Regions from separate parts of the Oceanobacillus sp. AG genome, predicted to be linked through region 1. Evidence: a T-box and tRNA genes for the amino acid it is inferred to sense, from the RefSeq annotation. Region 1 holds a T-box; the other holds one or more tRNA genes.
What was found. A T-box is a leader RNA that pairs with one kind of tRNA and senses whether it is charged. The one in region 1 lies ahead of GN217_RS08745 (valine--tRNA ligase), so its partner is inferred to be a tRNA-Val.
Positions count from the first base shown of each region.

Region 1 (6,007 bases):
CGGCTTCGACTGCAAGTAACACAATTACAGTTCCATATAATGATTATGAAAGTGTTCAACTTGCATTCGAACAGTACGGCGACCAGATTGCTGCGGTCATTACCGAGCCTGTCTGTGGTAACATGGGAGTCGTTCCACCAAGAAATAACTTCTTACAAAACTTGCGTGAACTTACTACAAAGCATGGTGCATTACTTATTTTTGATGAGGTCATGACAGGCTTTCGTGTTGGTTATAATTGTGCACAAGGTTATTATGATGTAATACCGGACCTTACTTGTCTCGGGAAAGTTATCGGTGGAGGGCTTCCAGTCGGTGCATTCGGTGGAAAACGAGAGATTATGGAACAAATCGCACCTCAAGGTTCGATCTATCAAGCGGGAACATTATCCGGAAACCCTCTAGCAATGACAGCGGGTTACGAAACATTAAAAGCGATGGACGAAGCGGCGTATGAAGAGCTCGGGAGATTAGCTGACAGGTTAGAGGCAGGTTTCCAGGAAGCTAGCCAGCAACATGGTATTCCATTACAAATTAACCGTGTCGGTTCTATGGTCGGTGTATTCTTTACAGCTGAAGAAGTCATCAACTTTGAAACAGCACAAACTTCTGATTTAGACCGTTTCGCGGCTTATTATCGCGGCATGATTGAAGAAGGAATTTTCCTGCCACCATCCCAATTTGAAGGGCTATTCCTTTCAACCGCACATACGATGGAACACATTGAAAAAACAATCCAAGCAGTGAACCAGGTGTTTGCAAATCTAGCTAAATAATAACTCACTTTGGTTTTTTGGTTCGAAAATTAAGTCATAACCTTTGAAGACCTGATACACGAGGATTACTCCTCCAGCTGTATCAGGTTTTTTTCATGCATATCTCCTTTTCCCCATTCATATAGATAGTGTATACACAGGGTTTAACTGTATAGGCAATGGAGAAGGGAGGAGTTATTTTGTCTTCTGCTAATCAAAATTTTCAATTTGAATTACAAGAAACATTATATTTTGACCGAGGCGATGAAGTACTCGAATTAATAGGCGTTTCACTTAATCCGGAAATAACGATTCAACCATATGATACGTACGTGTCCATCCGGGGCGAGATTGAACTGCGGGGAGAATATATGCGCGATGAACAACGGATAGACGAAACAGATCACCCTGCACTAAATGAGCTTGATGATTTGGATGCGAGAAGGTTTGTGGAAAAAGTAGAGTGTAAAGAAGATAATATGGCTGAATTTTATCATCGTTTTCCTGTAGATATTTCCGTTCCGGAATACCGGATTGAGAACATGGATGATATTAGAATAGAAATTATTAACTTTGATTATGAATTACCGGCAAATTCAAAATTACAGCTTACTGCAGTAGCGGAAATTCAAGGAATTAAAGCGGAAGTCGATTTATGGCAAGAACGAGAAACAGAGGAAAGGAAAGTAGAGTCGGAAGAGGACGAAGAACCAGACTCATTCACATTTGAAGTGGAAAGAGAAGAGGTTGTTGCAGAAGAGGAAAGGATCAAGGAAGTAGTAGAGGAGTTGGAGCAAGAGGAAGAAGCGGAAGTGGAAGAGGTAATAGATGTAAATGAAGTACGGGAACTGGAATGGGAAGAAGTGCAAGAAAATGAACTGATAATCCGTGCGAAGGAAGAAGAGGAAGTAGAAGAAGATGGAAAGACGGCTGAAGTTGTAAATGATGTTAGTTATTTAAAAGACATATTCCGCGATGAAGAGGAAGAAAGCTATGTAAAAATGCGAATTTGCATTGCACAAGAAGACGATACGATCGAATCAATCGCGGAAAGATTTCAAGTTAGTGCGCTACAGTTAATCAAACAAAATAAACTTGATGAAGACTTTGATATTAGCGAGGGACAGTTACTGTATATCCCGAAGAAATGAAATAATCCCCTTGTGAATGGAAGCAAGGGGTTTTCCTATGTTAAGCATTCCGGAGGTTATCAGGATGGAGAAACAAACTGAAATTCTTAAAGCCTATAATATATATCCTCAGGCAATTGTCGCTGTTACGGACCGGCTGCATAAAGTAAAGGCAGGCGGAAAAGAATATGCATTAAAACGGAGCAGGTTAGATAAACAATCCATAGAAAATTGGGTGTCCGTCTACACCCGCGCAAATCAGGAAAACCTCCATGAAATCATCCCTGTTTATTTAACTCGGAATCGGAAAATGTATGTTGAGTTTGCAGGTGAGTTTTATTACCTGACACCTTGGATAGAGACAAATACTAGATTTATTGGTGAAAATCGCATCCAGTCCATCTATAGGCAAATCGGTAGAATTCATGTTCAAACGAAAAATCTGTACCGATTAAACAAGGATGAATTGGCGAATCGTTTTCAGACATATCAAGGAAACTGTACGAAAGATGAAACTCGGCTACTTGCGTGGATAGAAATCATAGAACAAAAACATTATCCATCTCCCTTTGAACTGCAAGTATTAACCCATTATCGTGATATACGATTCTCCCTTTTCCGCTCCCGTCAACTAGTAGATGAAATCCTTTCCCTCGCGGAGGAGGAGTCGAGTTGGGGAATCAGTCTGAATCATGGTAATTTACAAGCCGGACATATATTTGATCATTATTTTATTAATTGGGAAAGCGCCTGTTATAAACATGCGGTCTTTGATTTAGTGGACTTGTTCCGTTACGGAGCAATCCATGAGTCACAATTGAAGAGCCACTTTCTGAAAAACTTCTCCATCTATATGGAAGAGAATCCGTTAACTTCCCTGGAACAAGCTTTACTCTGCCTATATTTGCTGAACAGTGAAGCATATTTACGCTTAGTCGAGCAATACCATACAGCCAATGAAACTAACATTTCCCATATACAGTTGTCTATTGAACTTGAACAGATTTATCGCCGAATAATCTTCGGGTTGAGTTTCCAAGAAATGCTTGAACAAAGGGCAAGGAAAGACGATTAAAACCATTCCAAGTAAAAAGCAATATAGAGAAATACGAAAACACCTAGTAAAAATACATCTAAAGTTGTCGGAAGTATAATCGTACGGAGAAGCTGATATACTAATAACGGCGCCATCGCTTTTTCTAAAACGAACAAGCATTGCCTCGCCCATGGAGGCAGGCGATAACGATAATACCGACCCATACCATTCACCTCATTATAAATGATGAAGTACCATGCTTTATCGTATGTTGTGGCCACGTTTTTGTTCCGGTTAGAGTTGACGTTTTTAAGTGAAGTGTATACAATATAAGGTAATTAAAATATAATGATGCAAATGATTGGGAAGAGTACAGGATGAACGCCTACAGGAAGGGAAATGATTTGCTGAGAATTTCCTAGGAAGGTTGTGCTGGAAGGTCGCCCTTGATGCAGCTGCTTCGAATTACAGTAGAGGCACGCCGGCTATGCGCCGATATCTGTCGATGAGTGTACAAATATTTATTTGTAAACAAAGGTGGTACCACGGAAGTTAACTCTTTTCGTCCTTTTTTGAAGGATGGAAAGGGTTTTTTAATTGTTAAAACTAAAGGAGGGTGATCGGTAATGTCGGATAAAAAAGTAACATTGCCATCAAAATATAATCCAAATGAAGTAGAAGCGGGTCGTTATCAATTTTGGCTGGAGGGGAAATTCTTTGAAGCCCCGAATGATCCGAAGAAGGAGCCTTATTCTATCGTTATTCCGCCGCCAAACGTAACGGGCAGGCTGCACCTAGGGCACGCTTGGGATACGACAATGCAAGACACGATTATCCGTATGAAGCGAATGCAAGGATATGATGTTCTCTGGCTTCCAGGGATGGACCATGCAGGAATTGCAACCCAGGCAAAAGTTGAAGGTGAATTGAAAAAGATGGGAACGAACCGTTATGAGCTTGGACGGGAAAAGTTCCTTGAGAAATCTTGGGAATGGAAGGAAGAGTATGCTTCTTTCATCCGTTCACAATGGGAAAAGCTTGGCTTAAGTGTTGATTACTCGCGAGAACGATTTACGCTTGATGAAGGATTGTCCGATGCGGTTAAAGAGGTTTTCGTCAAGCTTTATGAGAAAGGACTCATCTACCGTGGCGAATACATTATCAACTGGGATCCGCAAACAAAAACAGCTCTCTCCGATATTGAAGTAATTCATGAAGAGGTCGAAGGGAAATTTTACCACTTTAAATATCCAATCAAAGATAGTGATGAGTTTATCGAGATTGCTACAACACGTCCGGAAACGATGCTTGGAGATACGGCGGTAGCTGTTCATCCGGATGATGAAAGGTACCAACATCTTATTGGGAAAACGGTAATTTTGCCACTTGTCGGTAGAGAAATCGAAATCGTTGCAGATGATTATGTTGATATGGAACTAGGTTCTGGTGCGGTAAAAATAACACCGGCCCATGATCCGAATGACTTTGAGATTGGTAATCGTCATAACTTGGAAAGAGTTCTTGTTATGAATGAAGACGGCACGATGAATGAAAACGCTGGTAAATATGAAGGTATGGACCGGTTTGAATGCCGTGAACAGATTGTAAAAGATCTAGAAGAAATCGGTGCCCTTCTGAAGATTGAGGAAAGGGTCCACCAGGTTGGCCACTCGGAACGAAGCGGCGCAGTTGTTGAACCGTATCTATCGACCCAATGGTTCGTAAAAATGAAGCCACTTGCTGATGCTGCAGTTGCGCTACAAGACAGTGACGATAAAGTCAATTTCTTCCCAGAAAGATTCGAACGGACGTACCTCCACTGGATGGAAAACATTCGTGATTGGGTAATTTCGCGACAGTTGTGGTGGGGCCACCGGATTCCGGCCTGGTACCATAAAGAAACAGGAGAAATCTATGTAGGAAGAGAAGCCCCTCGTGATCATGAGAATTGGGAACAGGATGAAGATGTACTTGATACATGGTTCTCCTCCGCCCTTTGGCCGTTCTCTACGATGGGCTGGCCGGATACAGAAGCGGCTGATTACAAACGTTACTTCCCGACTCAAGCACTCGTAACTGGCTACGACATCATCTTTTTCTGGGTAGCACGGATGATTTTCCAGTCGAAGGAATTTACAGGGGAAAAGCCATTTGAAGATGTGCTCATCCATGGATTAATCCGTGATGCAGAAGGAAGGAAAATGAGTAAATCTCTTGGTAATGGTGTTGACCCGATGGATGTTATCGATAAATACGGGGCAGACTCCCTTCGTTACTTCTTGTTAACTGGCTCAACGCCTGGACAGGATTTACGATTCCACTGGGAAAAGGTTGAATCGACTTGGAATTTCGCGAATAAAATCTGGAACGCTTCCCGATTTGTCTTAATGAATTTAGAGGATTTCAACTATGAAGATATTGATTTGTCTGGAGATCTTTCAGTTGCTGATAAATGGATCCTGACAAGATTGAACGAGACGATTGATCAAGTAACGAAGAATACGGATAAATATGAATTTGGGGAAGCGGGTCGACAGTTATATAACTTTATTTGGGATGAGTTCTGTGACTGGTATATTGAAATGGCGAAACTGCCGCTTTATAGTGATGATGCCGCCAAAAAGAAAACGACGCAATCTGTATTAGCTTATGTGCTTGACCAGACGATGCGTTTGTTGCACCCGTTTATGCCATTCATAACAGAAGAAATTTGGCAGCAATTGCCACATGCTGGAGAATCCATTACAATTGCCAGCTGGCCACAAGTGAAACAGGAATTCCATGATGAACTGGCTGTTAAAGAAATGTCCCGTCTCATGGCTATCATCAAGTCAGTTCGTAATATCCGAGCTGAAGTTGATACACCAATGTCGAAGAAGATCAATATGCTAATTGAGGCGGAGAACGAACAAATTGTCTCTGAACTTGAGCGAAATCGTCCATATGTAGAGCGTTTCTGTAATACGGAAAAATTAGAAATTGCCGCTAAGCTACAAGTTCCAGATAAAGCAATGACAGCCGTTGTGACAGGAGCAGAGATTTTCCTGCCGCTGGAAGGTCTAATCGATATTGATAAAGAATTGGAA
Region 1 is NZ_WOWT01000013.1:61,580-67,586, reverse strand. Features, by position in the region: gene hemL (glutamate-1-semialdehyde 2,1-aminomutase) at 1-776, shown strand, start outside; gene GN217_RS08760 (LysM peptidoglycan-binding domain-containing protein) at 956-1,906, shown strand; gene GN217_RS08755 (protein kinase family protein) at 1,971-2,960, shown strand; gene GN217_RS08750 (hypothetical protein) at 2,957-3,145, opposite strand; T-box leader at 3,270-3,494, shown strand; gene GN217_RS08745 (valine--tRNA ligase) at 3,548-6,007, shown strand, end outside.

Region 2 (6,007 bases), on a different contig from region 1:
TGTAAGTTGATGCTCAATCTGAAACCCCAGTCTTTTATATAGACGAATCGCCTTCGAATTGTCAGATTGGACACATAGAGTAACTTCTTCTATGGATGGAAATGTAAAAAGCCATTCTAAACCTTTTGCAAGAAGAGAAGTCCCCAAACCTTTGTTACGCACCAGCGGAGTTACACCAAAAAATTCAATACTTCCTTCTCCAAACTCTGGCTCTGCCTCAGTGTAAAGATATCCTAGTAAATTACCATGTTCGTCTACAGCACCAAAAACAGTCGATGTTTCACTCAATCCATCTACCATTTCAGTACCAGTTAGGTAAGAATTAGGAAAAATTTGGTTGTGTAACTTTATCAATGAACTATAATGTTCACTTATTAGCGGGATTACATTGTCATTATTTACTCTTCTAAAAGATTGTTTGGAACAAGTTAAAATGGTCTCTTTACTAACAGAATCAAAAGAATATCTATTAGCCAAATCAACTACCATTAAATTATGATTATCCGGAAATAAGGAGACAGTCTGTATGGTATTCGGAATTTCTTTAATAGTTGATTCCCATAACAAATTAGATACCTTTAATGCATCTGCGTGGTCTACGAATGGTCCCCATATTTCGGCTTTTCCCCTTTCGTTATCAGCATCAAACCCACAGACTCCAACAACCTTATCGCTTTCCGTTGCTATAAAAAATGATTCACGTGCAGGTATATCTCCAAAGTCTTCCTCCAATGTATTAAAAATTTCATCCATCTTTTTCCCACAATAACCAATATGGTGTTCTAAATTTGAATTTAATCTGGAAATAAAGGCTGCAACATCTGCTAGTTTCGGATGACGTTGAATCTTTATCATATGAAAACCTCCCAAACTTTATAAAATGTAAGTATTTGAATCAGTTATGTCGACTAACCTATGAAAATCAGACCTTAAACAAGCGCTATTTAAGGTTGTATAATTGGAGATAAAGCTTCTTATGCTCACATCATCCCAGACGAACCGGATGAAGCCGAAGACATATTCGAAGATGTATTACAGTCGAGAAGAAAATGAGGTTGTTAGCAAGGTTTTAACAATTGGTAAAATTTAGGGGCATTCGGAATCTGTTACACTTAAAACAAAAGGTCTGTACCTCTTGATATACAAGGGATACAGACCTCTATTCTATAGTGATTCCGATTGGGCTCGAACCAACGACCTCTACCCTGTCAAGGTAGCGCTCTCCCAGCTGAGCTACGGAATCGTTATTTTCAACTGCAAGATTTAGTATACAATACAATTATATTTCCTGCAAGCGAAACTTAACATTTTGTACTATTTTATGCTTGAATATCAATTTTCCCACCTAAATTTGGGTGACTTGCATCTGGTGCACTTACACTTTCGTCCAACATTTCTAGCATATCACCAGCTTGAACTTTCCCTGTATCCATCATCATCCTCATAACCGATAAGCTTGCTTGCTGTTTTACTTGGGCTTGGCTTAATACTGTAGAAAGCTTTGCAATATCCATTTTCCTACCCCTTTCTCTCTAAATCCTTTAACTCTATCTATCATACCATATCTATGAAAGTTTCCAAGTCTCTCTTTCAATCAATTTGACAGCTAGGAGTAAACGAGAAGCTCTAACTGTATCGAACCCGAACCAACGACCTCTACCCTGTTAAAATAGCGCTCTTCCAACTGAGCTATGAACCATCATTCTAATCGTATAGTTTATGTACTGACGTGCATTTTTTGCATAAGAATTAAGTATTCTGTTCCCCTTTATTGCCTATTGCTGAAAATGTTTTTACATACAAAGGTGATAAAATCATGAGCGTGAGCGTTACTAGTAATCCGTCAGACATTAAATCTATAAAAGTCCCATTAATCACAATGATGGATAGTAAAATCAAAACAATCAGGAGATAAACATAATCATATCTCATTTGTTTAAAAATAGGAGGTTTCATGTAAATAATACAGAAAATACCCACCATTACTAGCATGAATGCCATTTTTTCACCACCTTGTTCTAGTGTCGGAATACTTGTATTGTAAACACATTATTTGACTCACAGTTTAACTTAAAAAAACGGAAAATCAATTATCTCCAAACACCCCCGCAAAACTTCGACACCCGAAATAAGATACTGGATAATTACCTACTAACACATTATAATAATTAAATAATTGTTATTATTTTACTTACTTGGAGGGTCAGCGTTTGAAAAATGTTTTTTCCTTTTTAAAACCATATAAAACATCCATTATTTTAGCATATATTTTTATGTTTTCTGAACTTATGATTGAGCTTCTCCTCCCTCTCTTTCTCGGTCTCATGATTGATCAGGGGGTGCTACAAGAAGATGTTGGGAAAATTACGATGTGGGGAGGAATCATGATTGGACTTGCAGCTTTATCCTTTATCGTTGGAGTGTTGAACTCATTCTACTCTTCTCATGTCAGTTTCGCCTTTGGTTTTGATTTGAGACAGAAGCTGTTCGCCCGCATCCAATATTTTTCCTTTAAAAGCTTAAGTAATTACCCTACTTCTGCACTTGTGACACGATTTACGAACGATATCCGCCAGATTCAAAATATGATCTTCATGGCGCTTCGTATTATGGCAAAAGCCCCGTTCCTTGTGCTTGGTGGAGTGACGATGGCATTTATTGTAAATGCTCGCCTTGCAATGATCTTTCTTCTGACCGTTCCTTTACTCATTCTCTTTTTATTCCTCGTGATGAAGTATGCTAGTAAGATGTTTTCTAAAGTACAGGCGAATGTCGATCACGTCAACCGAGTCATGCAGGAGAATCTTGCAGGTATGCGGATTATTAAAGCGTTTGGACGCCGGAATTTTGAAGAGATGCGTTTCATGGGGGCAAATAACGACCTTGCTATTTCGACAAAAAAGACTTTCCGTTTTGTGGAATCCACGATGCCTATCCTTTTATTTATTATGAACTTGAGCCTTGTCTTCATCATCTGGTTCGGAAATATCCAGTCGCTCGCCGGGAATGCTGCGGTTGGAGAAGTTGTTTCTATCGTCAATTATGCACTCCGGGTGGCGATGGCGATTTCAATGTTCTCCTTTATTATCATCATTCTTTCGAGGACAAAAGCATCGGCAGAACGGGTGAATGAAGTGCTGACATTAGAAAATGAAAGTGAATCAGAATATGAAGTAGATAGAACGCATGATAACATTGAGATTAAGGACGGTACAGTGGAATATCGCAATGTTTATTTCCAATACCCTGCTTCAGATGAAATTATTTTGAACGATATTTCATTCACCATCCAATCAGGAGAAACCCTTGCGATTATGGGTACTACCGGATCCGGGAAAACATCGATATTCCAACTCATGCCTCGGCTATATGATCCAACTAAAGGACAGGTGCTAATTGACGGTCGGTCTATTGATTCCTATCCCTTCGATACCTTAAGGGATAGTATCGGATATGTGCCACAGAATCCGCTCCTTTTCACCGGAACCGTTCGGGATAATATCGTTTGGGGAAAAGTCGGTGCGACTGACGAAGAAATGATACAAGCTGCGAAAGATGCACAGATTCACGATACAATCATGAGTTTACCTAAACAGTATGACACGAGAGTCGGGCAAAAAGGAGTGAATCTCTCCGGTGGGCAAAAACAGCGGATTTCGATTGCCAGGGCGCTGATCCGGAAACCGAAGATTCTCATGCTTGATGATAGTACTAATGCCCTAGATCTTGCTACGGAAGCTAGATTGATTGAGACTATTGAAGCATACAACTGTACAATAATGATCATTACTCAAAAAGTTTCCACAGCAAGGACTGCAGATCGGATTCTATTAATGGATGAAGGTGAAGTGCTTGCAATGGGGACACATAATGAATTGATTAAACAATCCAGGCTCTATCAACAGATTGTGGAATCCCAGCACGGAAAGGAGTATGCACATGTCGAATAAGGACTGGAAGGCTCCCTTCCACTATGAGAAAATAAAGCTTGATTCCGTCCAGATTGATAAAGACAAACGGGCGAAAAATATGGGGGCTACCCTAAAAAGGAATTGGGCATATCTCTCCCGGCAGAAAGGGATGCTTTTTCTCGTCATCTTAATGGTGATATTTAGTTCTGGTCTCGGTTTACTCGGTCCCTATCTTATTGGAATGGCAATTGATGATTATATTGTGACCCAGGAAACAAACGGACTTGGAACACTGCTTGTCGGCTTGATTTTTGTTTTCCTTTTTCATTCACTTGCTATTTTCTTACAGAACTTCTGGATGATTGGAATTGCCCAGAATACGGTTTTTGACTTGCGAAAGGATTTATTTGAACAGTTCCATCGACTGCCGATTTCTTATTTTGATAAACGTCAGCACGGGGAATTGATGAGCCGGTTAACAAATGATATTGATAACGTCAATAACACACTCAATCAATCGGTAATCCAGATTTTCTCGAGTGTTCTGACGCTTGCTGGCACGCTAATTGTTATGCTGATACTCAGTCCCATTTTAACGGTTGTCACGCTCGTTATTGTCCCTCTCATGTTTTACGCGATGAAATGGATCACTTCCCGGACCGGGCCGCTCTATAAACTACAACAAAGGCATCTCGGGGAAGTCAATGGTTATGTAGAAGAAATTGTTTCCGGCCAGCAAGTTGTAAAAACATATTCCCAGGAAGATAAGGTCATTCGGGCTTTTGAAACACGAAATGCGGAACTGAAGCGGACTGGTTTCTGGGCGCAGATGATTGCCGGTCTCACTCCGAAGATCATGAACATGCTGAATTTCTTAAGCTTCGGGTTAATTGCCCTTGCTGGTGGCTTGCTTGCGATCTATAGTAATCAAGAACTTGTCACGGTCGGGATTATCGTAATCTTCACCGAATATGCTAGACAATTTACCCGTCCTCTGAATGAGCTTTCCAACCAATTCAACATCCTTCTCTCCGCGATTGCCGGTGCCGAGCGGGTCTTTAATGTAATGGATGAGGAAAAAGAAGAACGAGACGAAGAAAACGCAAGAGAGCTAACTGAAACGGCGGGACATGTAATATTCGATGAAGTCCAGTTTGCTTATGAAAAGGAAACTATCATCGATCGGGTAAGCTTTGAAGCGAAACCTGGAGAGACGGTTGCTTTTGTCGGACACACGGGTGCCGGGAAAACGACGATTATTAATCTTATTTCCCGTTTCTATAATTATGATGCAGGGAAAATTACACTGGACGGCGTTGATATTAAAGATATTACAAGGAGCAGTTTAAGAAAACAGATGGCATTCGTTTTGCAAGATACATTCCTTTTCCACGGAACAATCCGGGAAAATATCCGTTACGGAAAGCTTAATGCAACGGATAAAGAAGTTGAGCAAGCTGCAAAAGATGCGAATGCCCATGATTTCATCACGAAACTTCCAAATGGATATGACACGATTCTTGATCAGTCCGGAAGCGGTATTAGTCAAGGACAGAAACAATTACTCACGATTGCCCGCGCGCTGATTGCGAGTCCTTCCATTTTGATTTTAGATGAAGCGACAAGTAATATTGATACAATTACAGAACTAAAAATCCAAGAAGCTCTTACACGGCTTATGGAAGGAAGAACGAGCTTTGTTATTGCACACCGGCTAAATACTGTTAAAGAAGCAGATACAATCATCATGCTCGAATACGGCAAAATCATTGAAAAAGGAAGTCATGATGAACTCATTAAGCAGAAAGGCGCTTATTATAACCTTCATGAAAGCCAGTTGCTCGAACAAGCAAACTAAGGATTAGAACAAGCCCTTCCTACGTGGTACTATAAAGTTAACATCTTAACCTTCGCAGCTTGAACAATAGATCTGAAGCGACTATCACTTTCATTCAGCGTAAGTGTGTGCAACTTACTTCTGGAGGTCCGCAGTCCAGACACCTCTCGCTTTCCGCAGGCGGCTGGTGAGCCTCCTCGGGCTGGCGCCCTGCGGGGTCTCACCTATGCCTTTCCTCCTGCAGGAGTCTCGAGGTGTC
Region 2 is NZ_WOWT01000055.1:1,872-7,878, forward strand. Features, by position in the region: gene GN217_RS18195 (GNAT family N-acetyltransferase) at 1-855, opposite strand, end outside; tRNA gene GN217_RS18200 (tRNA-Val) at 1,171-1,243, opposite strand; gene GN217_RS18205 (YjfB family protein) at 1,320-1,514, opposite strand; gene GN217_RS18210 (hypothetical protein) at 1,750-2,001, opposite strand; gene GN217_RS18215 (ABC transporter ATP-binding protein) at 2,211-3,950, shown strand; gene GN217_RS18220 (ABC transporter ATP-binding protein) at 3,940-5,769, shown strand.
Region 2: it encodes a tRNA-Val, which carries the amino acid that the T-box ahead of GN217_RS08745 (valine--tRNA ligase) is inferred to sense. The anticodon was not compared.